4 regions of the Thauera sp. SDU_THAU2 genome follow, and region 1 is predicted to be linked to each of the others. Evidence: predicted binding sites of a transcription regulator. Region 1 holds the regulator's gene; each other region holds the start of a gene.

Region 1 (7,689 bases):
CGATGCGGCCGGCTACCGCCTGGGCTACGGCGGCGGCTACTTCGACCGCACGCTGGCGGGGATGGACGTGATTGCCGTCGGCGCCGGCTTCGAGCTGGGCCGGGTGCCGAGCGTGCTGCCGCAGCCGCATGACCGGCCGATGGACTGGATCGTCACGGAGGCTGGGGCAGCCCGTGCTGGCGCGGTGCATACCGGGGCGGCCCATGCCGGTTCGGCCTGCGACGGCGCGGAGCGCGCCGTCCGCTGAGACGCGTGCAGTACGCCGCCGGGAACCCGGCGGAAGGGCTCAGGCCGCGAGGAACAGCCGATAGGCGGGGTTGTGTGTCTCGGCCACGTACTCGTAGCCGAGCCGCTGCAGGAAGTCCTCGAAGGCTTGCGTGTCCTCGGGTGGAACCTGCATGCCGATCAGCACGCGGCCGTAGTCCGAACCGTGGTTGCGGTAGTGGAACAGCGAGATGTTCCAGTCCGAATGCAGCTTGGAGAGGAAATTCATCAGCGCGCCCGGCCGTTCGGGGAAGACGAAGCGGTAGAGCACCTCGTTCTCGGCCTGCGGCGAGCGGCCGCCGACCATGTAGCGGCCATGGGTCTTCGCGAGTTCGTCGTCGGTCAGGTCGATCGCCGGCAGTTCGTGGCGTTCGAGCATGTCCACCAGGCGGCCGACTTCGTTGCGGTTATGCACGGTGACGCCAACGAAGATGTGGGCCTGCTCGGGGTCGGCGTAGCGATAGTTGAACTCGGTGATGTTGCGGTTGCCCAGCAGGCTGATGAACTTGCGGAAGGCGCCCGGCCGCTCCGGAATCGTCACCGCCAGCACGGCTTCGCGCTGTTCGCCGAGCTCGGCGCGTTCGGCGACGAAGCGCAGGCGGTCGAAGTTCATGTTGGCACCGGAGGCGACGGCGACCAGGTTCTTGTCGCGCAGCTTGTGGCGCTTGGCATATTCCTTGGCGCCGGCGATGGCGAGCGCACCCGAGGGTTCGAGGATCGAGCGGGTGTCCTCGAAGACGTCCTTGATCGCGGCGCAGATGGCGTCGTTGTCGACGACGATCATCTCGTCCACGTACTGCTGGCACAGGCGGAAGGTCTCGGCGCCGACCTGCTTGACTGCGGTGCCGTCGGCGAACAGGCCGACCTGCTCCAGCGCCACGCGCTTGCCGGTGGCGAGCGACTGCGTCATCGCGTCGGCGTCGACGGTCTCGACGCCGATGATCTTCGTCTCCGGCCGCACCCGCTTGACGTAGGCCGCCACGCCGGCGAGCAGCCCGCCGCCGCCGACCGCACAGAAGATGGCATGGATGGGCTTGGCATGGGCGCGCAGGATCTCCATGCCGATCGTGCCCTGGCCGGCGATGACGTCCGGGTCGTCGTAGGGGTGGACGAAAGTCAGCTTCTCGCTCTTTTCCAGTTCCTGCGCATGGGCGTAGGCGTCGGAATAGGATTCGCCGGCGAGCACGACTTCGCCGCCGCGCGCCTTGACCGCGTCGATCTTGATCTGGGGTGTGGTGCTGGGCATCACGATGACGGCGCGCGTGCCGAGTTTGGCGGCCGACAGCGCGACGCCCTGGGCGTGGTTGCCGGCCGAGGCGCAGATCACGCCGCGCTTCAGGGCCTGCGGCGACAGCCGCGCCATCTTGTTGTAGGCGCCGCGGATCTTGAAGCTGAACACCGGCTGCATGTCCTCGCGCTTGAGATGGATGCGGTTGTGCACGCGCGCGGACAGGTTGGTGGCGAGGTCGAGCGGCGTCTCGACGGCGACGTCGTAGACGTGGGCGTTGAGAATGCGCTCGAGGTAATCCGTGGGGGTGCTCATCGAAGGCTCGCGGGGCAGCAAAGCCGTCGAGGGTAGCAGCCGATGCGGCACTGCGGCAATAGCACCGCTGGCGGGCTGCTTGCCGGCGGGGGCGTGCTTACGCCGCGCCGTCGCCGTCGGCGGCGCTCATCGCCTGCATCTGGCGGTCGATGAACTCCTGCATCGCGTCGATGCCGCGCAGCTGCAGGATGGTCGAGCGCACGGCGGCTTCGAGCAGCACTGCGAGGTTGCGGCCCGCGGCGACGGGCAGCACCACGCGGGTGACCTTGACGCCGAGGATGTCCTTCACTTCCTGCTGCACCGGCAGCCGGCTCGGGTCGCCGTCGCCGGGCTGGCGGCGTTCGAGGTGGCAGACCAGGCGCAGGCGCATCTTCCGGCGGCAGGCGGTCTCGCCGAAGATGGTGCGGATGTTGAGGATGCCGAGGCCGCGGACTTCGATGAAATCCTGCAGCATCGGCGGGCAGCGGCCTTCCAGCACGGTCGGGGCGATGCGCGCGAACTCGACGACGTCGTCGGCGACCAGGCCGTGGCCGCGCGAGATCAGTTCGAGCGCGAGCTCGGACTTGCCGGCGCCGGAGTCGCCGGTGATCAGTACGCCGACGCCGAGCACGTCCATGAAAACGCCGTGCAGCGAGGCTTTCTCGGCCAGTTCGCGCGACAGGTAGAGCCGCAGCTGGTCGATGACGCTGGCCGATGGCTGGGGTGTGGTGAATAGCGCGACGTCGTGCGCTTCGCAGACGCCGCGGATGATGTTCGATACCGTGCAGCCGTCGGCGACGATGATCGCCGGCGGCTGGCTGGACAGGATCTCGTTGAGGTGGTGGGTGACCTTGTCGGTGGTCTGGCGCTGGGCCCAGGCCAGTTCGGCGGCGCCGACGATCTGCAGGCGGGTGGGGTGGATCAGGTTCAGGTGGCCGACGAGGTCGGCCGGCCAGATCCGCTCCTCGGCCACGGCCAGCACGGCATCCAGCCGTCCGCTGACATGGCTGAGCTGAAGGAGCTCCCGTTCAGCCTCGAACAGCCGCGCGACGCTGGTCTGCCTCATTCATCGGCGCCCCAGTTCCCGAACAGCTTGTGGATGTGCGCGGCGTCGGGCGCATCGAGCAGGGCTTCGCGGAACTCGCGGTCGCTGAACATCTGCGCCAGTTCGGACAGCAGCTGCAGGTGGGTCTCGTTGGCCTGCTCGGGCACGAGCAGCACGAACAGCAGATTGACCGGTTTGCCGTCGGGCGAGTCGAACTGCACCGGTGCCGCCAGGCGGAGGAAGGCGCCTGCCGCGTCCTTGAGGCCCTTGATGCGGCCGTGGGGAATCGCGATACCCTGGCCGAGGCCGGTGGAACCGAGCCGTTCGCGGGCGAACAGGCTGTCGAACACCAGGCTCTGGGCGATGCCCTGGTTGTTCTCGAACAGCAGGCCCGCTTGTTCGAAGACGCGCTTCTTGCTGCTGGCGTCCAGATCGACCACCACGTTCGACAGTGGCAGGAGTTGAGATATCAGGCTCATTCGCTATGGAGCTTGCGCAGCGCCGTTACCGCTGGCGCCACGCTGGGCGACGGGGTTGGACCGGGGTGCGTTGAAGCCGCGTCTTGAAAACGCGCGCATTATAACCACACCCCGGACATAAAACCGCAATGGGCGATCAGGCCTCGGGCGGCGCCTGGTGCTTCAGGGCTTCGTGGTTGTGGTCGGTCATTTTCTGCTTGTACTTCTGGACCTGGCGGTCGAGCTTGTCGGCCATCGCGTCGATGGCGGCGTACAGGTCGGTATCCTCGCTTTCGACGAAGATGTCCTTGCCGCGCACGTGCAGCGTGACTTCGGCCTTCTGTTGCAGCTTCTCGACGGAGAGGATCACCGCCACGCTGGTGACGTTGTCGAAGTGGCGGATGACGCGGTCGAGCTTGGCGCCGACGTAGTCGCGAATGGCCGGCGTGACTTCGACGTGGCGCCCGGTGATGTTGAGATTCATGCTAACTCCTGTTGTTGTCAGATCGATTTGCGCAAACTGACCGGCGGGATATTGAGTGATTCGCGGTATTTCGCGATGGTGCGACGTGCGACCACGATACCCTGCTGGCCCAGAACTTCTGCAATTCGTGCGTCGGACAGGGGCTTCTTCCTGTCCTCTGCGTCCACCAGCTGGCGGATCAGTGCGCGGATTGCCGTTGAGGAAGCTGCTCCGCCGGTGTCGGTGGAAACGTGGCTGCCGAAGAAATACTTGAGTTCGAAGACGCCACGCGGTGTCGCCATGTACTTCTGCGTCGTGACGCGCGATACGGTGGATTCGTGCAGTTCGAGCTGGTCTGCGATCTCCCGGAGGGTCAGTGGCCTCATCGCCACATCACCATGATCGAAGAACTGTCTTTGCTGGTCAACGATGGCCTGGGACACGCGCAGGATGGTGTCGAAGCGCTGCTGCACGTTCTTGATCAGCCAGCGCGCTTCCTGCAGTTGGCCGGTGAGCCCGCCGCCCTGTCCCCTGTTCTGCTGCAGCAGGCTGGCGTACAGACGATTGACGCGCAGGCGCGGCATCGCTTCCTGGTTCAGGCTGACGGTCCAGCGGCCGCGGACCTTGCGCACGATGACGTCGGGCAGCACGTAGCGCGTCTCGGAAGCCGAGTGGCGCAGGCCGGGGTGCGGGTCCAGGCTGCAGATCAGGGCGTGCGCGGCGCGCAGTTCGTCGTCGTTGCAGCCGGTCAGCTTCTTCAGGCGGACGAAGTTGCGTTCGGCCAGCAGTTCGAGGTGCGCATCGACGATCTCGAGCGCCAGCATCTGGATCGAGCTTTCGGGCATCGCGCGCAACTGCAGCGCCAGGCATTCCTGCGGCGTGCGGGCGCCGATGCCTGCCGGATCGAGGTGCTGCACGTGGCGCAGTGCGATCGACAGGTCGTCGAGGTCGATCTCGAGCTCGGCCGGTAGCAGTTCGAGCAGCTCTTCGAGCGGCTGGTACAGGTAGCCGTCGTCGTCGAGCGCTTCGATGATGAAGCGCACCAGCGCACGGTCGAGATCGTTCAGCGGCGACAGCGCGACCTGCTGGTCGAGGTGTTCGCGCAGCGACAGCTCGGCGGCCTGGATTTCCTGGAAGTCGACGTCGTCGTCATCGTCGCGCTTGGCCGACGCGCCGGTGCCGACGTTCGACCAGTCGATGCCTTCTTCGCCGCCTTCGCGCTCGGCTGCGCCACCGGCGTCGCCGTCGCCGCCCGCGTCGGTGTCGGCTTCGCGCTGCTGTTCGCGCTCGCGCTCGGCCGGCGAGGTGCTGGTCGAGGGCTCGAGCCTGGGCGGTGGTTCGTCGAACTCCTCGCGCTCCAGCATCGGGTTCTCGAGCAGGAAGCGTTCGATCTCCTGGTTCAGCTCGATCGTCGACAACTGCAGCAGCTTGATCGACTGTTGCAGTTGCGGCGTCAGCGTGAGGTGCTGGGAGAGCTTGAGCTGGAGACTGGGTTTCATCCTGGACTAGAGGCGGAAATGTTCGCCGAGGTAGACCTGGCGGACTTTTTCGTTGGCGATGATCTCGCCCGGCTGGCCGCTTGCGAGCACGCGGCCTTCGCTGATGATGTAGGCGCGGTCGCAGATGCCGAGCGTCTCGCGGACGTTGTGATCGGTGATCAGCACGCCGATGCCGCGTTCCTTGAGGAAGCGGATGATCTTCTGGATGTCGATCACCGCGATCGGATCGACACCGGCGAAAGGCTCGTCGAGCAGGATCAGGCGCGGGTCGGTGGCCAGTGCGCGGGCGATCTCGCAGCGGCGGCGTTCGCCGCCCGACAGCGAGATGGCGGTGTTGTCGCGCAGATGGCCGATGCTGAGCTCTTCGAGCAGCTCCTGCAGGCGCTCGTCCACCTGGCGGTTCTCCAGCCCCTGAAGCTCCAGCACGGCGCGGATGTTCTCGGCCACCGTGAGCTTGCGGAACACGCTCATTTCCTGCGGCAGGTAGGACAGGCCCAGCCGCGCCCGGGCGTGGATCGGCAGGTGGGTCAGGTCCTTGCCGTCGAGGCCGATCTGGCCGCCGTCGGCGCGCACCAGGCCGACGATCATGTAGAAGCAGGTGGTCTTGCCCGCGCCGTTGGGGCCGAGCAGGCCGACGACCTCGCCCGAGCCGACTTCGAAGCCGACGTCATGTACAACGGTGCGTGCCTTGTAGCGCTTTTGCAGGCCAGCGACCTTAAGCAGACTCATCGTAGGGCTCTTTCAGCAGCTTGCGGATCAGGTCGGGTGCGAAGCCGCGGGTTTGCAGGAAGCGCGCCTGCCGCGCCCATTCGCGGGCATCGGCGGGCGGCGTGGTGAAGCGGCTGCGCAGCACGCTGCGCGCACGCTCTGATTCCGATTCTGCACATTCGCTGGCGATTGCCTCGTCGACCAGGTCACGGTCGAGGCCACGCCGGGCCATTTCGCTGCGCAGGCGGCCGGCGCCGAAGCGCGCCGCCTTGCTGCGCACGAAAGCCTGGGCGAAGCGCTCGTCGGACTGCAGGCCGAGCTCGCCCATGCGTTCGATCACCGCCCGGATCTCGTCCTCGTCGCCGTGGGCCGCGAGCTTCTTCGCCAGTTCGGCGCGAGAGTGGTCGCGGCGGGCGAGGTGGCGCAGGGCGCGTTCGCGCAGGCTCGGTTCGGCCATGGCAGCCGCTGGCGTCCCGATCAGGCCTCGTCCGCCGCGACGGCCGGGGCTGCGCCGCCCGACGGCATCTCGGGCAGGCTGACGGCGGCACGGACCTTGTTCTCGATCTCGCGCGCCAGCGCCGGGTTGTTGCGCAGGAACTCGCGCGAGTTGTCCTTGCCCTGGCCGATCTTGTCGCCGTTGTAGGAATACCAGGCGCCGGACTTGTCGACGATCTTGTGCACCACGCCGAGGTCGATGATCTCGCCTTCGCGCGAAATGCCTTCGCCGTACAGGATGTCGAAGTGCGCTTCCTTGAACGGCGGCGAGACCTTGTTCTTGACGACCTTGACGCGGGTCTCGGAGCCGACCACTTCGTCGCCCTTCTTGATCGTGCCGGTGCGGCGGATGTCCATGCGCACCGAGGCGTAGAACTTCAGCGCGTTGCCGCCGGTGGTGGTCTCGGGGCTGCCGAACATGACGCCGATCTTCATGCGGATCTGGTTGATGAAGATCACCAGCGTGTTGGTGCGCTTGATGTTGGCGGTCAGCTTGCGCAGCGCCTGCGACATCAGGCGGGCCTGCAGGCCGGGCAACTGGTCGCCCATCTCGCCCTCGATTTCGGCCTTCGGCGTCAGCGCGGCGACCGAGTCGATGACGACGATGTCGACGCCGCCCGAGCGCACCAGCATGTCGGCGATCTCGAGCGCCTGTTCGCCGGTGTCGGGCTGCGAGATCAGCAGGTCCTCGATGTTGACGCCGAGCTTCTCGGCATAGCCGACGTCGAGCGCGTGCTCGGCGTCGATGAAGGCGGCGGTGCCGCCGAGCTTCTGCATTTCGGCGATGACCTGCAGCGTCAGCGTGGTCTTGCCGGAGGATTCAGGACCGTAGATCTCGACCACGCGGCCGCGCGGCAGGCCGCCGAGGCCGAGCGCGATGTCGAGGCCGAGCGAGCCGGTGGAGACGGTCTGGATGTCGCGCTCGACGTTGCCGTCGCCCATGCGCATGATCGAACCCTTGCCGAACTGCTTTTCGATCTGCGAGAGCGCGGCGGCGAGTGCCTTGGCCTTGTTGTCGTCCATGAAAACTTTTCCTGAGTGATGGGCTGATTATGGCACAGAGCTTGCAGGGATTTTCGGCGGCGAACTGCCGCAGCCGTGAGAACAAGGTCTCTGACAGCGTCAGCTTAGCATCTGTATTTATATACAGCAAATATGTCACGCAATATCCGCGCCAGCCAGTGCGATCAAGCGGCGCAGCGCCTGGATGACGGTCTGGCGCCGCACTGCCTCGC
Region 2 (7,689 bases), 810 kb from region 1:
GGATCGCCATCAGGCCGGGCATTTCGGTTTCGGCGATGCGGATTTCCTTGCGGCCCCAGTCGGCAAGCGACAGGTCGGCGACGACGAAATCCTTGAAATCAGCCACAGCGTTCATGTGATGCTCCGTGCTATGGCCGGGAGGGAAGGGGCATGGCGTGCGGCTCACCCGGCATCCCGAACCCGGCAGGGTTATGGGGAGAAACGCCTTCGGACGACACACGAAGGTGTTTCGGGCGAGCGCCGTTCAAACCGCCGCGGCAGCGAGCCGCGGGTTTCCGAGCCTGGGGGCCTGGGCTGGACGGCCCGGCGCCTCGCAGCGCTCCTCGGAACAAGGACAACATTATACGGCGACTGGCGGGGGAGTGCGCGCCTGGTGTCTCGGGCAAGGCGAGCGAGATGATCCGCCAGCGCCCGCCCATTGACGAAGACCGGTTCGCACATCGAGGTGGATGCCCTGGCGTTCTCGTCCGGAGGCTCGGCGATCGCCGGATTGGCGCCGGATTCTGCGCGGTGTGCAAGGGCGCAGCCATGCCGCGCCTACAGATTCTGCCCGGTCTGCCGATATCGCCCATCAGAATTTCCTAATTTCATCATTCTTGAGCCTCCGCTCCAGTGGCATCGGATCGCCATTGGCGGAGGCATGAGAGGAGACACATGGCACTGAAGACACTTTCCGTCCGGTCGCAGCTGGTACTGCTGGCGGCGGCAACCTGTGGCTTGCTGCTGTTCGCCCTGGGCGCCGCGCTGTGGCAGATGCAGGCAGGGGGCGCGCGGCTGTCCGGCTTCATCGATACCGAGCTGGCGGTCGAGCGCGACGTCATGCGCGCGTATGCGAACGGGCTCCAGATGGGGCAGGCGCTGCGCAACATCGTGCTCGATCCCGCCAACCCGAAGGCCTATGAGAACTTCGACGGCGCGAGGAAGCAGTTCGACGAGGCCTTCGGCCGTGTCGTGCAGCACGCCCGGGTGCTCGATGGCGGCGCCGGAGCCGCGGCGGAGATGCAGAAGATCGCCCAGCGCTGGGCGCCCTTGCAGGCGCAGGTGATCGAAAGCGTGCGCGCCGGCGATTCGCAAGGCGCGCGCGAGCTGCTGGTGCGCAGCGAGACGCCGGTCTGGCGCGAGATCCGCGCCGGGCTGCTGAAGCAGATCGCGCACCTCGAGCAATTGACGGCCGGCATGCGGGTCGAATCGGTCCAGGCGCTGGAGCGCAGCCGGATGGTCGTGGCGGCGCTGGGCGGGGCAGCGTTACTGGTGTGTGTTCTGGCGTCGGTGCTGGTGACTCGCAGCCTGCTCGGCCGCCTGGGTGGGGAGCCGGTCTATGCGGCGCAGGTCGCCCGTCGCATTGCCGATGGCGACTTGCAGCAGCCGGTCGCGGTGGAAGGCCGCAGCGCGCAGAGCGTGCTCGCAGCGATGCGGGAGATGCAGGCCGGACTAGAAACCACCATATGCAACATCCGCGCCGATGCCGTGCGCCTCGTGCGTGCCACGGCGCTGCTGCGCGACAACGAAGAGAAAGTCGCCACGGCGTCGCTGGCCCAGACCGATGCGGCGCAGTCGATCGCTGCCGCGGTCGAACAGCTCAGCACCAGCATTGCCGTGGTTGCGGAGCATGCCGGGGATGCGGGTCGCTTGAGCGGAGATTCCGAGCGGCAGGTGCGGGACGGCGTCGCGATCATCAACGGGGCCGTGACGGTGATCGGCCAGGTTGCCCAGCGCATGAGCGACTCTGCGGCGGTGGTGGCGGATCTCGGCGTCAGCGCCGAGAGCATCTCCAACATCGCGCAGGTCATCGAGGGGATCGCCGAGCAGACCAATCTGCTGGCGTTGAACGCCGCGATCGAAGCGGCGCGGGCGGGCGAACAGGGGCGGGGTTTTGCCGTGGTTGCGGATGAGGTGCGCAAGCTCGCCGAACGGACGCAGCAGTCGACACACGAAATCAATTCCATGATCGAGCGTGTTCAGGCCAGTGCGCGCCAGGCCGTCCAGACGATGGAGGAAGGGTGCAAGCTGGCGGGCGAGGGGGCCGAGAGCGCCGAACGGGCGTGGGTCGCCGTGGCGGCGATCGAAGGCGGTGCCGTTCGCGTGCGCGAGGCCGTCGGCTCGATCGATGTGGCGCTGGGGGAGCAGCGTCAGGTCAGTACGAACATCGCCGGCAGTGTCGAGCAGATCGCCCGCATGAGCGAGGCCAATCACGGCGCCACCCGGGATTCGCTGGATCGCGCGGAAGAGTTGGCCGCATTGGCCGGTGCGCTCGAACGGACGGTGGGGCGTTTTCGCGTGCAGGCCTGAAGTCGCGAGGCCGGCGTCCGAACCGGGTTCAGGCCTGCGGCGTGCGTCCATTGTGGCGCACCACCGATACGATCAGCGTGATGACGGTCAGCGGTATCACGTAGCCGAGCATGACGCCGGAGAAGGCCGGCAGCGCGGTGGGCTGCTGGGCTGACAGCACCAGCCAGGCGGTGTAGGCGGCGTAGTAGGCAAGGAACACGCCGCCTTCCCAGCGTGCGATCTCGCGTCCGGTCATCAGGATCGGCAGGCAGGCGAAAGCCACCGCGAGCATCACCCACAGGTCGAAGTTGCGTGCCGCTTCCGGTACCGGCAAGCCGCCCGATGCCACCAGGCCGGAGGCACCGATGACCGCGAAGATGTTGAAAACGTTGCTGCCCACCACGTTGCCCACCGCGATGTCGCGCTGGCCGCGCAGCGCGGCGACCACCGAGGTTGCCATCTCCGGCATCGACGTGCCGACCGCGACGATGGTCAGGCCGATCACCAGGTCGCTCACGCCGAAGGCCTTGGCCAGTGCCACCGCGCTCTCCACCAGCCAGTCGGCGCCGAGGACCAGCAGCCCCAGGCCGACGGCGATGAGCGCGATCTGCACGCTCCAGTGGCGGTCCCAGTTCGATGAGGGGATCTCGCCGGCGAATTCGTCTTCCGCTGCCGCTGATGCGCTGCGCGACTGGCGGATCAGGAACACCGTGTAGGCTACGACCAGCGCGAACAGCACACCGCCTTCGACGCGGCTGATGCCGCCGTCCAGTGCCATCACCAGCAGCAGCAGGGAGGCGCCGATCATGATGGGGATTTCCTGGCGGATGATCTGTTCGGCGACCATCAAGGGGGTGATGAGCGCCGATATGCCAAGGATGAGCAGGACGTTGGCGATGTTGCTGCCGACCACGTTGCCGATGGCCAGATCGGGTGAACCGGAGAGCGTGGCGCCCATCGACACTGCCAGTTCCGGCGCGCTGGTGCCGAAAGCGACCACGGTGAGGCCGACGACCAGCGGCGAGATGCCCACCGACACTGCCAGCCGCGAAGCGCCGCGCACCAGGAGGTCGGCGCCGACGACGAGGATGACGAGACCGAGAGCGAGCAGAAGGAGGTGGTCGAGCATGGGCAACTGCGGGACTAGGATGGCGAGGTGGGCTGGGCGCAAGAATAACAACGGCCACCCGTGCGGGGCGGCCGTTGCTTGTAATTGCTTACACCCTTACAGCCCGGCGTCGGCCTTCAGCGCGGCGGCCTTGTCGGTCTGCTCCCAGCCGAACTCCGGCTCGTCGCGGCCGAAGTGGCCATAGGCGGCGGTGCGGGAGTAGATCGGGCGCAGCAGGTCGAGCGTCTGGATGATCGCTTTCGGCCGCAGGTCGAAGTGTTTGCCGACCAGTTCGACGATCTTCTCGTCGGCAATTTTGCCGGTGCCGAAGGTGTTGACCATCAGCGACACCGGGCGGGCGACGCCGATGGCGTAGGCGACCTGCACTTCGCAGCGCTCGGCGAGGCCGGCGGCGACGATGTTCTTCGCCACGTAGCGGCCGGCATAGGCGCCCGAGCGGTCGACCTTGGAGGGATCCTTGCCCGAGAACGCGCCGCCGCCGTGGCGCGCAGCGCCGCCGTAGGTGTCGACGATGATCTTGCGCCCGGTCAGGCCGCAGTCGCCGTGCGGGCCGCCGACGACGAAGCGGCCGGTGGGGTTGACCAGGTAGCGTACGTTGCCCTGGAGCAGCTCCTTGGGCAGCACCGGCTTGATGATGAGCTCGACCACCGCCTCGTGGATCTGCGACTGGCTGACGTCGGGGTCGTGCTGGGTCGACACCACCACGGTGTCGATCGCCACCGGCTTGCCGTCGACGTACTTCACCGTGATCTGGCTCTTGGCATCCGGCCGCAGCCAGGGCAGGCGGCCGTCCTTGCGCACTTCGGCCTGGCGCTGCATGACGCGGTGCGCGTAATAGATCGGCAGCGGCATCAGGCTGGGGGTTTCGGTGGTGGCGTAGCCGAACATGATGCCCTGGTCGCCGGCGCCCTGGTCGAGCGGGTCGTCGTTGGCGTTATCCACGCCCTGGGCGATGTCGGGCGACTGGCGGTTGATCGCCGCCAGCACCGCGCAGCTCTTGTAGTCGAAGCCGATGTCGGAGTTGTCGTAGCCGATGCGGCGGATGACTTCCTGCGCGATCTCGCGGTAGTTGGGGTGGGCGGAAGTGGTGATTTCGCCCGAGATCACCACCAGGCCGGTCGACACCAGGGTTTCGCAGGCGACGCGCGCCTTCGGGTCTTCGGCCAGGATGGCGTCGAGCACGCCGTCGGACACCTGGTCCGCCACCTTGTCCGGATGGCCTTCGGAAACAGACTCGGAAGTAAACAGAAATTCAGCCATGTCGTACTGCTCCACAAACAAAAAATCCCCGATCAGCCAATGACTTGCGTCTGCGGCCAGCTCCGGGGATTTTGTCGGGCAGCCGACGCTTTAGCAGTATTTCCGCAAGGTCGACCTGTTTCGGGCCCGTTTGCCCGGTCGTTGCGCCCGCCCTGCAAGTTGTCGATTTAACTCGGCGGTGAGCCGCGATTATAGACCGGGATCGCCGGGTATGTAAGCATTCGGCCCTGCGTGCGGCGTGACCGCATGCACACGCCTGGGCGCGAAGCCTTCGCGCCTGCTCCTTCTTCCCTGTTTCCGGACCCGATTCCGACGTGCTGGTCGATCTTTCGTTTCGTCTTCTGTCGCGCCTGCCGCTGTCCTGGCTGCACCGCCTGGGCGGCTGGGCCGGCTGGCTGGTCTATCGCACCTCGCCGTCCTATGCGCGGCGCTTGCGTGCCAACCTGTTCAATGCGCTCGGCCGCGAGGACGAGGCGGTGCTGCGCGCCGCGGTCGCCGAAGCCGGCCGCCAGGCGATGGAATTGCCGTGGATCTGGCTGCGCCCGGCCGAGGAAGTCGTCGCCAGTGCGGTGCGCACCGAAGGCTGGGAACTGGTCGAGCAGGCACGCGCGGACGGCGCCGGCATCCTGTTCATCACGCCGCACCTGGGCTGCTTCGAGATCACCGCGCAGTGCATCGCGGCGAAGATTCCGATCACCGTGCTCTATCGTCCGCCGCGCAAGTCCGCCTTGCAGCCGTTGATGGAGGCGGGCCGGGCACGCGGCCAGATGCGCACCGCGCCGGCCGACCTGTCGGGCGTGCGCAAGCTGGTGAAGACGCTGCGCAGCCACGAGGCGGTCGGCATGCTGCCCGACCAGGTGCCGGGCGAAGGCGAAGGGGTGTGGGCGCCCTTCTTCGGCAAGCCGGCGTGGACGATGACGCTGGCGGCGCGGCTGGCGGCGGTGAAGGGGGTGCGCGTGATCTATACCTGGGCCGAACGTCTGCCGCACGGTCAAGGCTACCTGTTCCGCCTGCAGGCACCGACCGAGGCGCTGACCGGCGACCCGGATACGGATGCGGCGATCATCAACCGCGAAGTCGAGCGCATCATCCTGCAGTGCCCGCAGCAGTACCTGTGGGGCTACAACCGCTACAAGCAGCCGCGGGGCGGCGAGGGGGAAGCATGAGCCGCCTCGCCATCGGCCTGTTCTGGCTGCTGCACTGGCTGCCGCTGTCGCTGCTGTCGCGCATCGGCGAAGCCTTCGGCCTGTTGCTCTACGTGGTGGTGGCGCCGCGGCGCAAGGTGGTGCTGACCAACCTGAGGCTGTGCTTTCCCGAGCTGTCCGACGGCGAACGCCGCACGCTGGCGCGGCGCCATTTCGCCGTCAACGGCCGCAGCGTGCTCGAACGCGGCCTGGCGTGGTGGGCCAGCCCCGAGCGCCTGCGCCGGCTGGTGCGCATCGACGGGCTGGAGCGCCTGCAGGCACTGAAGGACGCCGGCAGGCCGGTGATCCTGCTGACGCCGCATTTCGTCGGCCTCGACATGGCGGGCACGCGGCTGTCGATGGAAGGCGACTTCGTCAGCGTCTATGCGCCGCAGAAGAACAAGGTCTTCGACCACTGGCTGCATCACGGCCGCAGCCGCTTCAACGACCAGTTGCTGCTCGCCCGCACCGACGGTGTGCGCGCCACCGTGAAGGCGATGAAGTCCGGCCGGCCGCTGTATTACCTGCCGGACCTCGACTACGGTCGCAAGGAGTCGATCTTCGTGCCTTTCTTCGGCGTCCCGGCAGCCACCATCACCGGCCTGCCGCGGCTGGCGCGGCTGGCGGGCGCGGCGGTGATGCCGAGCGTGGTGCGCATGCTGCCCGGCGGCGCCGGCTACGTGCTGGAACTGGGCGAACCGTGGGCGGACTATCCCTCGGACGACGTCGAGGCCGATACCCGGCGCATGAACGCCTGGCTCGAAGGCGTGGTGCGCACGATGCCCGAGCAATACTACTGGGTCCATCGCCGCTTCAAGACCCGGCCCGAAGGCGAGCCGCGCATCTACTGACACATCGCCGGTGGACGCTGAGCGGCGGGCTGGAGGACAATCGCCGGCCAGGGGCGTCTTGCTGCCTCTTTATTTTCTCTCCCTTTGGATTGCGATGAAGCTGCGTTTCACCAAGATGCACGGCCTCGGCAACGATTTCGTCGTCATCGACGCCACGCGGGCGCCGGTCGAGCTGACGCCGGCCCGTGTCAGGGCGATTGCCGACCGCCATTTCGGCGTCGGCTGCGACCAGTTGCTGGTGGTCGAGCCCGCGAGCCAGCCGGGCGTCGATTTCCGCTACCGCATCTTCAATGCCGACGGCGGCGAAGTGGAGCAGTGCGGCAATGGCGCGCGCTGCTTCGTCCGCTTCGTGCACGACAAGGGCCTCAGCGACAAGCGCGAGATCCGCGTCGAGACGCGCTCGGGCATCATTGCCCCGTGCCTGCGCGAAGACGGCCTGGTCACCGTCGACATGGGCGTGCCCGAGCTGGCGCCGGCCCGGATTCCCTTCCTGTCCGATTCCGACGCGGTCGTGCAGCCGCTGCCGGTGGGCGAGGTCACGGTGGCGATCACCGCGGTGTCGATGGGCAACCCGCACGCGGTACAGGTCGTCGCCGACGTCGATGCCGCGCCGGTGGCGGAACAGGGCGCGCTGATCGAGCGCCACGAGCGCTTCCCGGCGCGGGTCAACGCCGGCTTCATGCAGGTGCTCGAGCCGCATCGCGTGCGCCTGCGCGTGTTCGAGCGCGGTGCCGGCGAAACCCTGGCCTGCGGTACCGGGGCCTGCGCGGCGGTGGTCGCCGGCCTGCTGCGCGGCCTGCTGGAGTCGCCGGTACGGGTCGAGACCCGGGGCGGCGAGCTCGAGATCGCCTGGGCCGGGCCGGATACGCCGGTGCTGATGACCGGACCCGCGGTGAGCGTTTTCGAAGGCGAGATGGAACTGGACTGAGGGAACCGGCTCCCCCGGCCGGGCGCTCCCGACTACAGGCGTGGCCGAAGGCCCGCCATGGTTTGCCGA
Region 3 (7,689 bases), 2.3 Mb from region 1:
TGAGGAGACGGGTTGATGCTGTGGGGAGCGGTCGGGCCGTGGAGCGGACGGTTCATGGGCGGATTGCAGCATGCCTCCGGTGTGGAGGCAAGCCGACGGCAAGGATGGCGGCCGGCAAGCGCCCACGGCAGGTTTTGCCGGCGGGGCCGGCAAGCGGCAGATTTGGACGGTTTTCCGCCGCCTTATCGGGCGAGGGAGGCTGCGAGGCGGGGCTTAGCATCGCTGGCATGAAAGCTGCGTATTTGCTGGCCAATGATCGTGGCCAAGGATGTCGCCTCTCCAGCGAGGGGCGTGCCGGCCGAATTCGAGAGGTAAGACGATGAAGACCCTGCTGGACAACCAGATGCGCTTCCATCAGGTGGCGCTCAATCTCCAGGCCCACCGGCAGGAGCTGCTGGCGTCGAACATCGCCAACGCCGACACGCCGCACTACAAGGCGCGCGACATCGATTTCCGCGCGGCGCTCGACAACGCGCTGGGCAAGGCGCCGGGTGGCAGCCTGCAGGGCGTCGCGCTCGACGTCACGCATCAGGCCCATATCGTCGGCGGCGCGACGCTCGGCGCCGACGCCTTCGCCAAATATCGCACCGAACTGCAGTCCGCGGTCGATGGCAACACCGTCAACATGGACGTCGAGCGCGCGGCCTTTGCCGAGAACGCGCTGCGTTACGAAGCGAGCCTGACTTTCATCAACGGCATGCTGCGCTCGATGAACACCGCGCTCACCGGCCAGTAAGGAATCCCACCATGAGCATGCTCAACGTCTTCCAGATCGCCGGCTCGGCGCTCAACGCCCAGTCGCTGCGGCTCAACACCACCGCTTCCAACCTCGCCAACGCCGACAGCGTCACCACCGAGACCGGCGAGCCTTACCGCGCCAAGCAGGTCGTTTTTGCCGCCCGCCAGATGGCCGGGCCGGCGGCGGTCGGCGTGCAGGTGACGCAGATCGTCGACAGCGCCGCGCCGATGCGGATGGTGTATGAGCCGAACAACCCGGCGGCCAATGCCGAAGGCTACGTCGAAATGCCCAATGTGAACGTGGCCGAAGAGATGGTGAACATGATCTCGGCGTCGCGCTCGTACCAGAACAACGCCGAAATCATGAACACGGCACGGACGTTGCTACAGCGTACCTTGCAGATCGGACAGTAGGCACTGTCCGGCAAATGATGCCGTGAGCAGGAGAGAACCATGAGCACCACCGTCTCCAACAACACCACAGCGGAAGACATCCTGTCCAGGCTGGGGCGCAGCGAACCTGTGCAGAAAGCGGAAGAGGACATGCAGGGGCGTTTCCTCAAGCTGCTGACCACCCAGCTTCGCAACCAGGACCCGATGAACCCGATGGAAAACGCGGAGATGACCTCCCAGCTCGCGCAGATGAGCACGGTCGATGGCATCGAGCGCCTCAACAAGCTGGTCCAGTCCTTCTTCGATGCCCAGGCCTCGACCGACGGCCTCAACGCCGCGGCCCTGATCGGGCGCGGCGTGCTGGTCGAAGGCAAGCAGATCGCGCTGACCGAGGCGGGCGCCATCGGCGGCTTCGAGATCGACGGGCCTGCCGACCGGGTGACGCTGACGGTCACCGACGGTTCGGGCCTGCCGGTCAAGGAGATGGTCTTCGACGGCATCGAGGCCGGCAGCCACAACTTCGTCTGGGACGGCACCGCGGAAGACGGTTCGCGCGTGGCCGACGGCATCTACACCTTGTCCGTGTCCGCCACCCGCGGCGGCGACAAAGTCCAGGGCCGTACCCTGCAGTTCGGGCCGGTCACCAGCGTCGTGCGCGGCCCCACGGGGTCCGACCTGCAGGTGGGCGACCTCGGCCTGTTCAAGTTCGACGACATCAAGCAGATTCTCTGATCCGGAGCAGCGATCATGGCATTCCAGCAAGGCCTCAGCGGCCTGAACTCTTCCTCGAAGGCACTCGACGTCGTTTCCAACAACGTCGCTAACGCCAGCACCGTGGGCTTCAAGGCGGGCAACACGATCTTCGCCGACATGTACGCTTCGGCGATGGTCGGCGGCTCGTCCGGTCTGCAGATCGGCATCGGCAGCCGGGTGGCGGCGGTTGCCCAGTCCTTCAACCAGGGCAACCTGACGCCGACCAGCAATTCGCTCGACATGGCGATCAACGGCAACGGCTTCTTCCGCATGCAGCTCAGCGACGGCAGCATCGCCTATACGCGCAACGGGCAGTTCGACGTCGACAAGGACGGCTACGTGATCAATGCCGGCCGCGACAAGCTGACCGGCTTCGGCGTGCTCGATGCCACCGTATCCCCGCCGGTTTTCGCCGGAGAGCCGTCGCCGCTGTACATCGACACGAGCTACATCAGCCCGCGGGAGACGAACCAGGCGTCGCTGGGTGTCAACCTGGATTCGAATTCGCTGAACCCGCGCGACGCGATGCCGCCGGTCGACATCGGCAACTTCCTGAACGCGGTCAATATCCCGGTCGACAGCTACAACAACACGACTTCGATGAAGGTGTTCGACAGCCTGGGCAACGAGCACATGATGAGCCTGTTCTTCGTGCGCCAGTCCGCCGGCGGCTCGCCGACCAACGACTGGGAAGTCTATGCGCGGCTGGACGGCGACGTCGTACCGGACCCGGCGAACCCGGCGCTGTCGCTGGGAACGCCGCTGACCAACCTGGGCACGATCCGGTTCCACGACGATGGGCGTGCTCGACACCTCGAACCCGGCGAACGGCGTGTTCACCAACATCATGCAGCGTACCGGCGCCCAGCTCGGCACCGGAGCCGACGCCATGAGCTTCGACCTCGACCTGACCCGGTCCACGCAATGGAACAGCGCCTTCGGCGTCACCACCCAGCCGCGCCAGGACGGCTATACCACCGGACGCCTGAGCGGGGTGTCGGTCAGTGCCGAAGGGGTGCTGCTGGGCACCTACTCCAACGGCCTGTCCAGGGCCATCGGCAAGCTCGCGCTGGCCGAGTTCGCCTCGCCGCAGGGGCTGACTTCGCTGGGCAACAACCTGTGGGCCGAGTCCTGGGATTCGGGCCAGCCGGCGGTCGGCGCGCCCGGCACCGGCGCACTCGGCATGGTGACCTCGAGCCAGATCGAGGAATCGAACGTCGATCTCACCCAGGAGCTGGTGCAGATGATCATCCAGCAGCGCAACTACCAGGCCAACGCCCAGTCGATCCGCACGCAGGACCAGATCCTGCAGACGCTGGTCAACCTGCGCTGACGAGGGCGGGGGAGAATAAAGCATGGATCGCCTGATCTACACCGCGATGACCGGCGCCACCGGCACGATGAACCAGCAGGCGGCGGTGTCGAACAACATCGCCAACGCCTCGTCCACCGGCTTCCGCGCCCAGATGCACAAGCTGCGCGGCGTGGAAATCCAGACCGAAGCCTTCCGCAGCCGTTCGTTCGCGGTCGACGCCAGCATCGCCAACGACTTCACGCCGGGGCCGATCCAATACACCGGCCGGCCCTACGACGTCGCGGTGGAGGGCAAGGGCTGGCTGTCCGTGCGCTTGCCCGACGGCAGCGAGGGCTATACCCGCAACGGCAGCCTGGCGCTGAGCCCGGCCGGCATCCTGCAGACCCGCGACGGGCTGCCGGTGGTCGGCGACGGCGGCGGGCCGATCGCGCTGCCGCCCGATACCGAGATCGTCATCGGCCGCGACGGCTCGGTGTCGTCGATCGATCCCAACGGCAACATCGTCAATATCGTCGCCCAGCTCAAGCTGGTGAATCCGCCCGAGGCCGAACTGGTGCGCGGCGACGACGGCCTGTTCCGGCTGGCCAGCGGCGTGCCCGCGCCGGCCGACGGCAATGTGCAGGTGGCCGGCGGCTACCTCGAAGGCAGCAACGTCAATGTCGCCGACCAGATGGTGCAGATGATCTCGCTCGCCCGCCAGTTCGAGATGCAGGTGCGCATGCTGCAGACGGCCGAAACCAACGACCGCGCCGCCGCCCAGGTGCTGGCGGCGCGCTGAGGCCGGGGTCGCCGTCATCGGGCCGCCGCGCCCGGTACCGGATTAGCACGGTTTTTGCGTTGTTTATCCCGGGACGGCCACGGCCGGCAAAGACCTAGACTGATCCCAGGCAAAAGCGGCAATCGCCGCCGCGTGCCGGCAAGGACTGCCGACACGGCAACGCAGAACCGAGGACTTCATCATGATCCGCTCACTGTGGACCGCCCGCACCGGGCTCGACGCCCAGCAGACTTCGCTGGACGTGATCTCCAACAACCTGGCCAACGTCTCGACCAACGGCTTCAAGCGCCAGCGCGCGGTGTTCGAGGATCTGCTGTACCAGACGATGCGCCAGCCGGGTGCGCAGACCACGCAGCAGACCCAGGTCTCCAGCGGCCTGCAGATCGGCACCGGCGTGCGGCCGGTGGCGACCGAACGCATCTTCACCCAGGGCAGCCTGCAGCAGACCGGCGGCTCGCTCGACCTGGCGATCCAGGGCAACGGCTTCCTGCAGATCGAGATGCCCGACGGCAGCACCGCCTACACCCGCGACGGCGCGCTGCAGCTCGACAACCAGGGCAACGTCATCACCCCCAGCGGCTATCCGCTGCTGGACGCGATCCAGATTCCGGCCGATGCGCTGGACATCTCGATCGGCAAGGACGGCACCGTCACCGTCAGGCTGCCCAACCAGGTCGAGATGCAGCCGGTCGGCCAGATCCAGCTCGCCACCTTCATCAACCCGGGCGGCTTGCAGAGCGCCGGCGAAAACCTGTTCTACGAGACCGGCTCCAGCGGCGAGGCGACACCGACCGAGCCGGGCACCAACGGCGCCGGCGTCATCAACCAGCGCTACGTCGAAGCCTCGAACGTCAACGTCGCCGAGGAACTGGTCAGCATGATCATCACCCAGCGCGCCTACGAGCTGAATTCGCGCGCCATCTCCACGTCCGACCAGATGCTGGGCCGGCTCACCCAGCTGTGAGCGCGCGGCCATGAGATCGCTGTCCGCATTCTGGCTCGCTGCCGTGCTGGCGCTGCTGTCGGGCTGCGCCGCCATCGAAACCGTGCCGCCGACCGCCGTGCATCAGCCGATGAGCGTGCGCCCGGACGGCCATGCCGGCATGCCGCCCGCCAACGGCGCCATCTACCAGGCGGCGCTGGCGCGGCCGCTGTTCGAGGACAGGCGCGCGCGCCATGTCGGCGACATCATCACGATCAACCTGGTCGAGCGCAACACCGCGACCAAGAGCGCCAACACCAGCGCGACGCGCAGTTCCGAAATGACGGGCGGCATCACTGCCTCGTCGCGCCTGCCGCTGGGCGGGCTCAATGGCCTGAACGTCGAGGCCGGCGTCGACTCCGGCTTCAACGGCGCCGGCTCCGCCCGTGCCAACAACGCCTTCAACGGCACGATCACGGTGACGGTCATCGACGTCTATCCGAACGGCAACCTGCTGGTGTCGGGCGAGAAGATGCTCGCCATCAACCAGGGCAACGAATTCATCCGCTTTTCCGGCGTGATCGACCCCAACACCGTGACTTCGACCAATACCGTGCAGTCGATCCAGGTCGCCGATGCGCGCATCGAGTATCGCGGCACCGGCGTCATCGACCAGTCCAACACCATGGGCTGGCTGCAGCGCTTCTTCCTCGCCATCCTGCCTTTCTGACCGGGGCCAGACATGAACGCCTTCGAATCCCTGCTGACGCGCGCACTGGTGGTGGCCGTGGCCGCCGGCATCTTCTTCGCATCGGCGGCCGAGGCCGCGCCCGAGCGCATCAAGGACCTGGCCACCATCGCCGGCGTGCGCGAGAACCAGCTCGTCGGCTACGGCCTGGTGGTCGGCCTCGACGGCAGCGGCGACCAGACCACGCAGACGCCCTTCACCAAGCAGAGCATCGTCAACATGTTGGGCAACATGGGCGTCACCGTGCCGCAGGGCACCAACATGCAGTTGAAGAACGTCGCCGCGGTGATGGTGACGGCCAGCCTGCCGCCCTTCGCCCGGCCCGGCCAGGCGATCGACGTCACCGTGTCGTCGATCGGCAATGCCAAGAGCCTGCGCGGCGGCACGCTGGTGATGACGCCGCTGAAGGGCGCGGACGGCCAGGTGTATGCCGTGGCCCAGGGCAATCTCGCCGTCGGCGGCGCGGGCGGCGCGGCGGGCGGTGCGGCCCAGACCATCAACCATCTGGCGGCGGGGCGGATTCCCGGCGGCGCCACGGTGGAGCGCAGCGTGGCCGCCTCGGTCGGCCAGGGCGAGTTTGTCATGGTCGAGCTCAACGAGGCCGACTTCCACACCGCCGGCAAGGTGGTCGATGCGATCAACGCGATCGCGCCGGGCTCGGCCTATGCGCTGGACGGCCGCAGCATCCAGGTCGCGGCGCCGCAGGACGTGTCGCGCCGGGTGGCCTTTCTCGGCCGGATCGAGAACCTGCGGGTGGCGCCGGGCGAGCAGATCGCCAAGGTCATCGTCAATTCGCGCACCGGCTCGGTGGTCATGAACCAGCGCGTGACGCTGCAGAACGTCGCGGTGTCGCACGGCAACCTCACCGTCACCGTCAATAGCGAAGTCGAAGTCAGCCAGCCGGCGCCGTTCTCGCGCGGCGAGACGGTGGCGGCGCAGAACCAGGGTCAGGTCGACATTCGCCAGGACGGCGGCAGCATCCACAACGTGCGCGCCAGCGGCAACCTCGCCGACGTGGTCAAGGCGCTCAATGCGCTGGGCGCCAAGCCGATGGATCTGGTCAGCATCCTGCAGGCGATGAAGGCCGCCGGCGCGCTGCGCGCCGAACTCGAGTGATCTGAGATGAACGCCGGCGTCCAGCTCAACGCGCTCGACCCGAATGCACTGGGCGAACTGAAGCGCCTCGCCCGCAGCGAGGGCCAGTCGAACGAGGCGCTGCGCGCGGCCTCGAAGCAGTTCGAGGCGCTGTTCATGCAGATGCTGCTGAAGTCGATGCGCGACGCCACGCCGTCGAACAGCCTGCTCGACAGCGACCAGACCCGCATGTACCAGAGCATGCTCGACCAGCAGCTTGCGCTGAACCTGTCGCAGGGGCGCGGCACCGGCCTGGCGGACACGCTGTTCCGCCAACTGGGCGGCAAGGATGAAGGCGCGGCTGCGGCCGGCGGCGTGGACGCGCTGGCGGCACTCGCGCGAACGGGGCAGGGCGGCAAGGATGGCGAGTCCCTTGCCGGTGTCATCCGCGGAGCGGCAAGATCTGCCGCCGCGCGGCGCGCGGCGCCGGACCGGGCCGCTGCTCCGGCCACCGCCGACGACGCGCCCGCAGCCGGCAGTGTCGTGCTCGAAGCCCGCTTCAAGGAAGCGCTCGAGCGTGTGCGCGAGGCCGGCGGCGCGGTATCGGACAAGGTACGGGGCTTCGTCGCCGAGGTCTGGCCGCATGCGGTCGAAGCCAGCAAGCGCACCGGCATCCCGCCGGCCTTCATGGTGGCGCAGGCGGCGCTGGAAACGGGCTGGGGCGAGAAACAGCTGCGCCATGCCGACGGCAGTCCCAGCCGCAACCTGTTCAACATCAAGGCCGGCTCGGGCTGGAGCGGCCGGACCGTCGATCGCGCCGTCACCGAATATGCCGATGGCCGCGCCTATACCGAGGCAGCGCGCTTTCGCTCGTATTCGTCCTATGCGGAGTCCTTCCGCGACTACGCCGAACTGATGACGCGCAGCCCGCGCTATGCCGGCGTGCTCGGCCAGACCGACGCCGGCAG
Region 4 (7,689 bases), 120 kb from region 1:
TGCGCGTCAGGATGTTGGCGCCTTCGACCGTAATGCCGACCGGAATCTGCTGGTAGGCGCGGCCGAGGAAGTTCTGCGGCCCGAGGCAGATGCCCTTGCCGCCGATCACGTCCATGCCGTCATTGACCACCTGGCGCGCGCGTTCGGTGACGTGGTACTTGACGATGGCCGACACCACCGCGGGTTTCTCGCCGAGATCGACCGCGCCGGCGGTCATCGTGCGTGCCGCGTCGCACAGATAGGTGTTGGCGCCGATCCGGGTCAACGCCTCCTCGACCCCTTCGAAGCGGCCGATCTGGGTCCTGAACTGGTAGCGGACGCGGGCGTAGGCACCCACGGTGCGCGCGGTGAGCTTCTGCATGCCGACGTTGGAGCCCGGCAGCGAGATCGAGCGTCCGGCCGCCAGGCACTCCATCAGCATCCGCCAGCCCTGGCCGGCCATCGCCGGACCGCCGATGATGAAGTCCAGCGGCATGAACACGTCCTTGCCGCGCACCGGGCCGTTCATCCACACCGCGTTGAGCGGGAAGTGGCGGCGGCCGATGTCCACGCCCGGGTGGTCGTGCGGCACCAGTGCGCAGGTGATGCCGATGTCCTGCTCGCCGCCGAGCAGCCCGTCCGGGTCGTACAGGCGGAAGGCGAGGCCGAACACGGTGCACACCGGCGCCAGCGTGATGTAGCGCTTGTCGAAGCTGACGCGCATGCCGAGCACTTCCTCGCCCTGCCACATGCCCTTGCACACCACGCCGGCATCGGGAATCGAAGCCGCGTCGGAACCCGCCCACGGGCTGGTCAGCGCGAAGGCCGGAATCTCCCGCCCGCTGGCGAGGCCGGGCAGGTAGTGCTGCTTCTGCTCGGGCGTGCCGTAGTGCAGCAGCAGTTCGGCCGGGCCGAGCGAGTTCGGCACCATCACCGTCACCGCGGGCGCCGACGAGCGGGTCGACAGCTTGGTGATGACCTGCGAGTGGGCGTAGGCCGAGAAGCCCTTGCCGCCATACTCCCTGGGAATGATCATCCCGAGGAAGCCCTTGTCCTTGATGTGCTGCCACACTTCGAGCGGCATGTCCTGCCGCTGGGTGCAATCCCAGTCATTGGTCAGGCGGCACAGTTCCTCGACTTCGTTGTCGAGGAAGGCCTGCTCCTCCTCGCTCAGCCTGGGCCAGGGATAGCCGTCCAGCTTGCGCCAGTCCGGGTTGCCCTTGAAAAGCTCGCCCTCCCACCACACCGTGCCGGCTTCGAGCGCATCCTTCTCGGTCTGCGACATCGTCGGCAGGGCATTGCGGAAAGCCTTGAAGATTGGCGCCGTCACCCGCTGGCGGCGCAGCGAATCGACCAGGAAGACGCTCATCGCCCCCGCATAGAGCGCCAGCACCAGGAAGGTCAGCAGCGCCGGCCAGTCGCCCGCCCAGCCCAATGCCGCGATCCACACCAGCCCCGCCAGCAGCCAGGCAAAAAGTGGCGCTCGCCCGTAGGCGAGCGCACCTGCCAAGGGAGGGAGGCAAACCAGTAGCAACCAGACCATCACATTCTCCTCATGCCGGGCGCCGCCCCGGCCGTTCTCGAGTCAATCGCCGTCAATCCGTTGCCGCCGCGCCGAAATCCGGCAGCGGCGCGCGCAGGCCGCCGAGCAGGAAGCTCATCAGCCGCGGCAGCATCCGCGACGGCGGCTCCTTCTCGCAGGGCAGGCCCGCCATCGCATACACGCTTTCGATACCCGCGATCGCAAACGACATCGCCCCCATCATGTAGTGGAAGCGCCACATGATCTCGTCGCGCGGCACCCCCGGCAGCGCGCGGAAGAGCGCCCCCAGGAAGCGGTCCATCACCTCGGCGTATTCCTCGGCGAGGAACTGGCGCACGAAGGCGTTGGGTTCGTTGTAGGTGCGGCTGAGCAGGCGCATGAAGGTGTTGCCGCCATGCTCGGTGTCCGCGGCCAGTTCCAGCGCCGTGCCGAAGAAGGCCTCGACGATGCGGCTGGGCTTGATCGCCTCGCCGCCGGCTTCCGCCTCCAGACGATCGAGCGCCGCCAGCCGGGTTTCGTTCAATGCCGTCAGGCGGCGGCGGAACACGGCCTGGATCAGCGCGTCCTTGCTGCCGAAGTGGTAATTCACCGCAGCCAGGTTGGCATTCGCCGCACCGGTGATCATGCGCATCGACGTGCCTTCGAAACCGTGCTCCATGAACAGCCGTTCGGCGGCATCGAGGATGCGATCGCGCGTTTCGGACTGCGGCAGGCGTGGCTCGACGGGCATCGGTACTCTCAATTCAAACGTTTGTTTGAATCATACGTTCAATTTATTTCCTGTCAAGCATGATCGATCAAAAGACTTGCGGTTTGACTCGCCACGGCCCCGGCAACAGAATCGCGCGCTTGCCGTCCGCCGCTTGCCGCCCATCCCGACGAAATCATGAGACGCTCCTCCGCCACCGCCCTGCCCGGCCCCGAACCCACCGAGCGCCACGACTGGCAGACGCTGAAAAGCCTGCTTCCCTTCATCTGGGCCTACAAGGGCAGGGTGATCTTCGCGCTCGGCTGTCTGCTGGCGGCCAAGGGCGCCAACGTGACGGTGCCGATCGTCTTCAAGCACCTGATCGACGACCTGAGCATCACGCGCGAACAGGCCTTCATCGTCGTACCCGCTTCGCTGCTGCTCGCCTATGGCGTGTTCCGCTTCTCGACCTCGCTGTTCACCGAACTGCGCGAGATCGTCTTCGCCCGTGTCACCCAGCAGGCGGTACGCGAGATTTCGCTGCGGGTGTTCCGCCACCTGCACGCGCTGTCGCTGCGCTTCCACCTGGAGCGCCAGACCGGCGGCCTGACGCGCGACATCGAGCGCGGCACCCGCTCGATCGGCTCGCTGATCAGCTACACGCTGTATTCGATCCTGCCGACGCTGATCGAGATCGGCCTGGTCATCGGCATCCTGCTGGTGCAGTACGACCCGGTGTTCGCGCTGATCACGCTGGCGGCGCTGGTGGCCTACATCGCCTTCACGGTCAAGGTCACCAACTGGCGCACGGTGCTGCGCCGGCGCACCAACGAACTCGACTCCGCCGCCAACGCGCGCGCGATCGACAGCCTGATCAACTTCGAGACGGTCAAGTACTTCAACAACGAGGAATTCGAGGCGCGCCGCTACGACGAACAGCTCGGCAAGTGGATGCAGGCCCAGATCACCAACCAGTATTCGCTGTCCGGCCTCAACATCGGCCAGGCGGTAATCGTCGCGGTCGCCGTCACGGCGATGATGTGGCAGGCCGCAATCCGGGTGGCCAGCGGCGAGATGACGATCGGCGACATCGTGCTGGTCAACGCCTTCCTGATCCAGCTGTACGCGCCGCTGAACTTCCTCGGCGTGATCTACCGCGAGATCCGCCAGTCGCTGACCGACATCGAGCGCATGTTCGGGCTGATGAACCAGCACCGCGAGATCGCCGACGCACCGGACGCGCTCAGCCTGCCCGCCGGCCCGGCCAGCGTGCGCTTCGATGGCGTCGGCTTCGCCTACGATGCCAAGCGGCCGATCCTGTTCGACCTCGGCTTCGACATTCCCGCCGGCAGCACGGTCGCAGTCGTCGGCCATTCGGGCTCGGGCAAATCGACCCTGGCGCGCCTGCTGTACCGCTTCTACGACGTGCAGCAGGGCGCGATCCGGATCAATGGCCACGACATCCGCCAGCTGTCGCAGGACAGCCTGCGCGCGGCGATCGGCATCGTGCCGCAGGATACGGTGCTGTTCAACGACACCTTGTTCTACAACATCCAGTACGGCCGCCCGAGCGCGAGCCGGGAGGAAGTCGAAGCCGCCGCGCGCGCTGCCCAATTGGAGAACTTCATCCGCCAGTTGCCGGACGGCTACGAAACCCGTGTCGGCGAGCGCGGCCTGAAACTGTCGGGCGGCGAGAAGCAGCGCGTCGCGATCGCCCGCGCACTGCTGAAGAACCCCGCGATCCTGATCTTCGACGAGGCCACCTCGGCACTGGACTCCCGGACCGAGAAAGCCATCCAGGCCCAGATCGAACGCGCCGCCGAAGGCCGCACCGCGCTCGTCATCGCCCACCGGCTATCGACGATCATGGATGCGGACGAGATCATCGTGCTCGACGGCGGCCGCATCGTCGAACGCGGACGGCACGGCGCGCTGCTGGCAAGCGGCGGCGCCTACGCGCAGATGTGGCTGCTGCAGCAGGAAGAGGCCGCCACGGACGCCCTGCCCGGCTGAGAGAAGCCCCCACGCTCCACCGCTGCGCGGGTCGCAGGAGGGCCAGCTTTGCCCAGCCGGCCCGTTTCGCAGGCGCGGAGCCATGCTCCGCGAACGCCCTGCTCCCCCCGAAGGGGCACTTGTTGCGTTGGGGCGGCCCGGCGAAAAAAAACGGCGCCTTTCGGCGCCGCCACAGCTGGCAAAAGATCCGCCCGGGCTTCAGGCCGTATTCTTCCGGCGGCGCATGCCGACCATGCCGAGCAGGGCGATGCCGGCCAACGCCAGCGAACCGGGCTCGGGCACGTTGCCGCTGCTGGGGGGCTTGATCGTACCGCCGACGCTGGCGAGCTTCAGATAGTCGTATCTCCCGCAAACCCTGTTGCCGCCACTGCCGGAGCACTGATCGAAGCCGACCGCAGAGCCATTTCTGAAGTCTCCCGAATTCACCCCGGAGCCGGCCGCATAGCCGCCCACGCCGATCAGCCAGAAGCTCGAATAAACATTCTCGAACGCCCCCGAGGTCGTGCCCAGATCCTTGGTGGCGGTGCCGATGTTCGCGTAGTTGCCGATCAGCGTCCAGCCGCGGCTGGTGAGATTGGCAAACGTGCCGCCATCGAGGGCCTGGGTCGCCGTCAGCGAGCCGGCGCCGGTAAACGCCATGACGAAGATGTCGGAATCGGTGGCGGTGAAGCCCGCCCTGACGCTTTCCAGCCGAACTGCGTCGTCGAAGCTCAGCAGCGCGACCTCGAATCCAGCCTGGTTGTCGAGCGCATGCTGATTGCCCGAGGTCTCCCCGCCGACGCCGATGCCATTGCCCGCCCAGTACCCGACCGAGGTCTTGTAGATGTCCGAGCCGTTGTTGCTCGCCTTCCAGCCGGTCACCTGGGGCTCGTTGGCAGCGGAATTGGTCAGATTCCAGTTGGTCGCGGCCATCGCGGAAAGCGAAGCGGCACACAGCGCGACGGCAAGAGTGGACTTCAAAATTGTCGTTTTCATGGCTATTCCTTCAATTAACCTGTTTTTTAAATTTTTAGCAAAAAACAGGCCAGCCTCTTGCACACCAGATTTATCAATTAGTTACATATTTCAGCTGGGCGGCTCGCAGCCTGTGCGTCAATTTTTTCGACACTATCCGGGCTGATCGAGCAGCTTCCTGGCCTCTTCTGCCCAGGGGGCGGACGGAGACGCGCCCAGCGCGAACTGCAGCTCGGCCCGGGCTTCCTGCGCCCGCCCCAGCTTTGCCAGCACATAGCCGAGATGCCAGCGGATCTCGGGGTCTTCCGGCGCGCGCAGGCGGGCATCGCGCAAGTGGCGCATGGCTTCGTCGAAGCGGCCGGCACGCGCCAGCGACCAGCCGAGGGTGTCGACGATGCCGACGTTTCCCGGCTCCAGGGCCAGGGCCTGTTCCGCCAGACGCACCGGGTCGCCGTCACCCAGCATCAGCAGCACGTTTGCAAGGTTGTTGAGAACGTTTGCCCCGGCCCGGTCCTCGGCGACCAGGCGCTCGTACTCCTCCCGCGCAGCCTTCCAGTTGCCGTCGCGCATCCAGAGTTCGGCCAGCATTTCCCGCACCCGCGCGTCCTCGCCCCGCTCCTCCTCCAGCCAGCGCCTCAGCACCGGCATGGCCGATTTCGGCTCGCCTTGCAGTACCGCAAGGCTGGCGCGGCGCTGGAGCAGATCGAACGAAGGCTGAAGTTCGAAGGCATCGCGGTACAGCTGCGCCGCTTCGGCGAAGTGCTTGCGGCGCACGGCGAGGTCTCCCGCCAGGCGCAGGCCGCTGGCACTGGCCGGGTGGGCCCGGCGCAGCGCCGCCACCAGGTCGTCGATCGTCGCCGGCTCCACGCCCGGATCGGCGAGGGCCGCTTCCGTCTCCAGCACCATCGCGGCCTCATCCCCGGGCCTGCCCTGCAGCGCCTTCTGCGCGGCATAAGCCGCACCCGACGGGTTGCCCGCCCGAAGCTGGAGATAACCGATGCCCACCAGCCGCGATACGTTGTACTCGGCAAGCACGGTCATTTCACGCAAGGTCTGCTGGGCAGCCTTGTTGTCGCCGACGTCGATCTGCGCTTCGGCCAGCGTGGCCAGCACCGACAGGTCGGAACCCCACTGCGGCGCCAGGGCCTTCGCCGCGTCGAGGGCGCCCGCCTTGTCGCCGGCCGCCGCCCTGGCCTTGACTAGTGCCACACCGAAGCGCGGGTCCCTGGGGCGCTCGGCCACGGCCTTCTCGAACCAGCGAATCGCCTCGCCGATATTGCCGGCCCCCTGCTCGAGCATGCCCGACTCATACATGGCGACGATGTCGTTGCGGTTCTGCTTCAGCATCGCGGCATAGGTGCGGCGCGCCTCGTCGAGACGCCCTTCCGCAACGTCGAGACGCGCCATGTTCAGGCGCGCCGGCACGAAGCCCGCATCCTTCGCCAGTGCCGCCGCATAAGCCTTGCGCCCTTCGGCCGGATTTCCGCTGGCGACCTGGATGGCGCCCAGCAGATTCAAGGCCGCAGGATTGCCCGGCGCGGCTTCGGCGGCACGCTGGGCGACGGCCAGCGCGGCCTTGTCTTCGCCTTGTCGCATCAAGGTGTTCGCAAGCGCGTTGGCGACGACGAAGTCGCCCGGCGTCCTGTCGAACACGGCCTGCAGGCTTTCGATCGCAGCCGCGGTATCGCCACCGCCCAGGCGGCTGAATCCCAAGGCGGCCTGCGCCCCTGCGTCCCCGCTCTGCGCGGCCTTTTCGAGCAGTTCGCTCGCCTTGCCGTAGCGCCGCTGGGCGAGGTTGACGCGCCCCAGCAACTGCAGCGCCTGCGGGTCTTCCGGCTGCAGCCGGAGCACATGCTCGAGCATGCCGGTTGCCCGTGCGTAATCGTTCATGTCCAGATAGACCGAGGCCAGCAACTTGCGCGCGCCGATATTGTTCGGGTAGCGGGAAACCGTCGTTTCGAGATACTTCTTGGCCTTCTCGAGCTGCCGTCCAGCGTGATGCGCCAAGGCACCGACCATCAGCAACTGCTCGTGGCCGGCCACCCATTCCGCGGACAGGGTATCGACCAGGCCGCCCGCCTCCGCCAGATGGCGCGCCGCCTCCGCACGCTTGCCCTGCTTCTCGGCGAGCAGGGCAAGCAGGTAGGACGCGCGCGGCTCGACCGGCCCCGCCCCGATGGCTGCCAGTGCGGCCCGCGCGTCGTCATCGCGCCCCAGGTCGACGAGGATGCCGGCGCGTGCGACGGCGGCATCGATCAGACCAGGATCGAGGGCAAGCGCGCGCTCGTAGTCCATCAGCGCAGTCGCCAGCTCGCCGGTGGCATGCGCCACCGAAGCACGCGCATTGAACGCCATCGCGTATTCCGGGCCGCGCTCCACCGCCTGCTCCGCAAGCTGCCGGGCGCGAACCAGGTCTCCCCGCCCGATCAGCATCGGCACTTCCGCCGCGAGCGGCACGGGCGAAGCCGGATCGAGCGCACGCGCTTCGGCAAAGCTGCGCTCGGCCTCGGCA

What was found. Region 1 encodes sigma-54, which starts transcription at its own class of promoters, with help from an activator protein. Its sites were predicted from a motif close to TGGCACGCTTNCTGCTNA; they were not measured.
Region 2: the regulator sigma-54 is predicted to act here: its motif matches at 4,748-4,765, upstream of metK (methionine adenosyltransferase).
Region 3: the regulator sigma-54 is predicted to act here: its motif matches at 4,021-4,038, upstream of flgG (flagellar basal-body rod protein FlgG).
Region 4: the regulator sigma-54 is predicted to act here: its motif matches at 5,233-5,250, upstream of AAFL97_RS18330 (PEP-CTERM sorting domain-containing protein).

Annotation. Positions count from the first base shown of each region.
Region 1 covers NZ_JBBWUN010000003.1:3,663,235-3,670,923, reverse strand. The annotation lists gene AAFL97_RS18930 (5-formyltetrahydrofolate cyclo-ligase) at 1-247, shown strand, start outside; gene ilvA (threonine ammonia-lyase, biosynthetic) at 287-1,807, opposite strand; gene hprK (HPr(Ser) kinase/phosphatase) at 1,905-2,852, opposite strand; gene ptsN (PTS IIA-like nitrogen regulatory protein PtsN) at 2,849-3,310, opposite strand; gene hpf (ribosome hibernation-promoting factor, HPF/YfiA family) at 3,447-3,773, opposite strand; gene AAFL97_RS18905 (RNA polymerase factor sigma-54) at 3,791-5,251, opposite strand; gene lptB (LPS export ABC transporter ATP-binding protein) at 5,258-5,980, opposite strand; gene recX (recombination regulator RecX) at 5,967-6,416, opposite strand; gene recA (recombinase RecA) at 6,437-7,477, opposite strand; gene AAFL97_RS18885 (CinA family protein) at 7,613-7,689, opposite strand, start outside.
Region 2 covers NZ_JBBWUN010000003.1:4,469,233-4,476,921, forward strand. The annotation lists gene ahcY (adenosylhomocysteinase) at 1-115, opposite strand, end outside; S-adenosyl-L-homocysteine riboswitch at 229-331, opposite strand; gene AAFL97_RS22615 (methyl-accepting chemotaxis protein) at 655-2,289, shown strand; gene AAFL97_RS22620 (calcium/sodium antiporter) at 2,318-3,397, opposite strand; gene metK (methionine adenosyltransferase) at 3,494-4,657, opposite strand; gene AAFL97_RS22630 (lysophospholipid acyltransferase family protein) at 4,972-5,823, shown strand; gene AAFL97_RS22635 (lysophospholipid acyltransferase family protein) at 5,820-6,692, shown strand; gene dapF (diaminopimelate epimerase) at 6,787-7,620, shown strand.
Region 3 covers NZ_JBBWUN010000003.1:1,357,581-1,365,269, forward strand. The annotation lists gene flgA (flagellar basal body P-ring formation chaperone FlgA) at 1-56, opposite strand, end outside; gene flgB (flagellar basal body rod protein FlgB) at 320-736, shown strand; gene flgC (flagellar basal body rod protein FlgC) at 748-1,152, shown strand; gene AAFL97_RS07605 (flagellar hook assembly protein FlgD) at 1,192-1,863, shown strand; partial or broken gene AAFL97_RS24600 (flagellar hook-basal body complex protein) at 1,879-2,652, shown strand; gene AAFL97_RS07610 (flagellar hook-basal body complex protein) at 2,687-3,217, shown strand; gene flgF (flagellar basal-body rod protein FlgF) at 3,240-3,977, shown strand; gene flgG (flagellar basal-body rod protein FlgG) at 4,159-4,941, shown strand; gene AAFL97_RS07625 (flagellar basal body L-ring protein FlgH) at 4,952-5,629, shown strand; gene AAFL97_RS07630 (flagellar basal body P-ring protein FlgI) at 5,642-6,763, shown strand; gene flgJ (flagellar assembly peptidoglycan hydrolase FlgJ) at 6,770-7,689, shown strand, end outside.
Region 4 covers NZ_JBBWUN010000003.1:3,542,841-3,550,529, forward strand. The annotation lists gene AAFL97_RS18315 (acyl-CoA dehydrogenase) at 1-1,522, opposite strand, end outside; gene AAFL97_RS18320 (TetR/AcrR family transcriptional regulator) at 1,575-2,252, opposite strand; gene AAFL97_RS18325 (ABCB family ABC transporter ATP-binding protein/permease) at 2,409-4,223, shown strand; gene AAFL97_RS18330 (PEP-CTERM sorting domain-containing protein) at 4,422-5,198, opposite strand; gene prsT (XrtA/PEP-CTERM system TPR-repeat protein PrsT) at 5,331-7,689, opposite strand, start outside.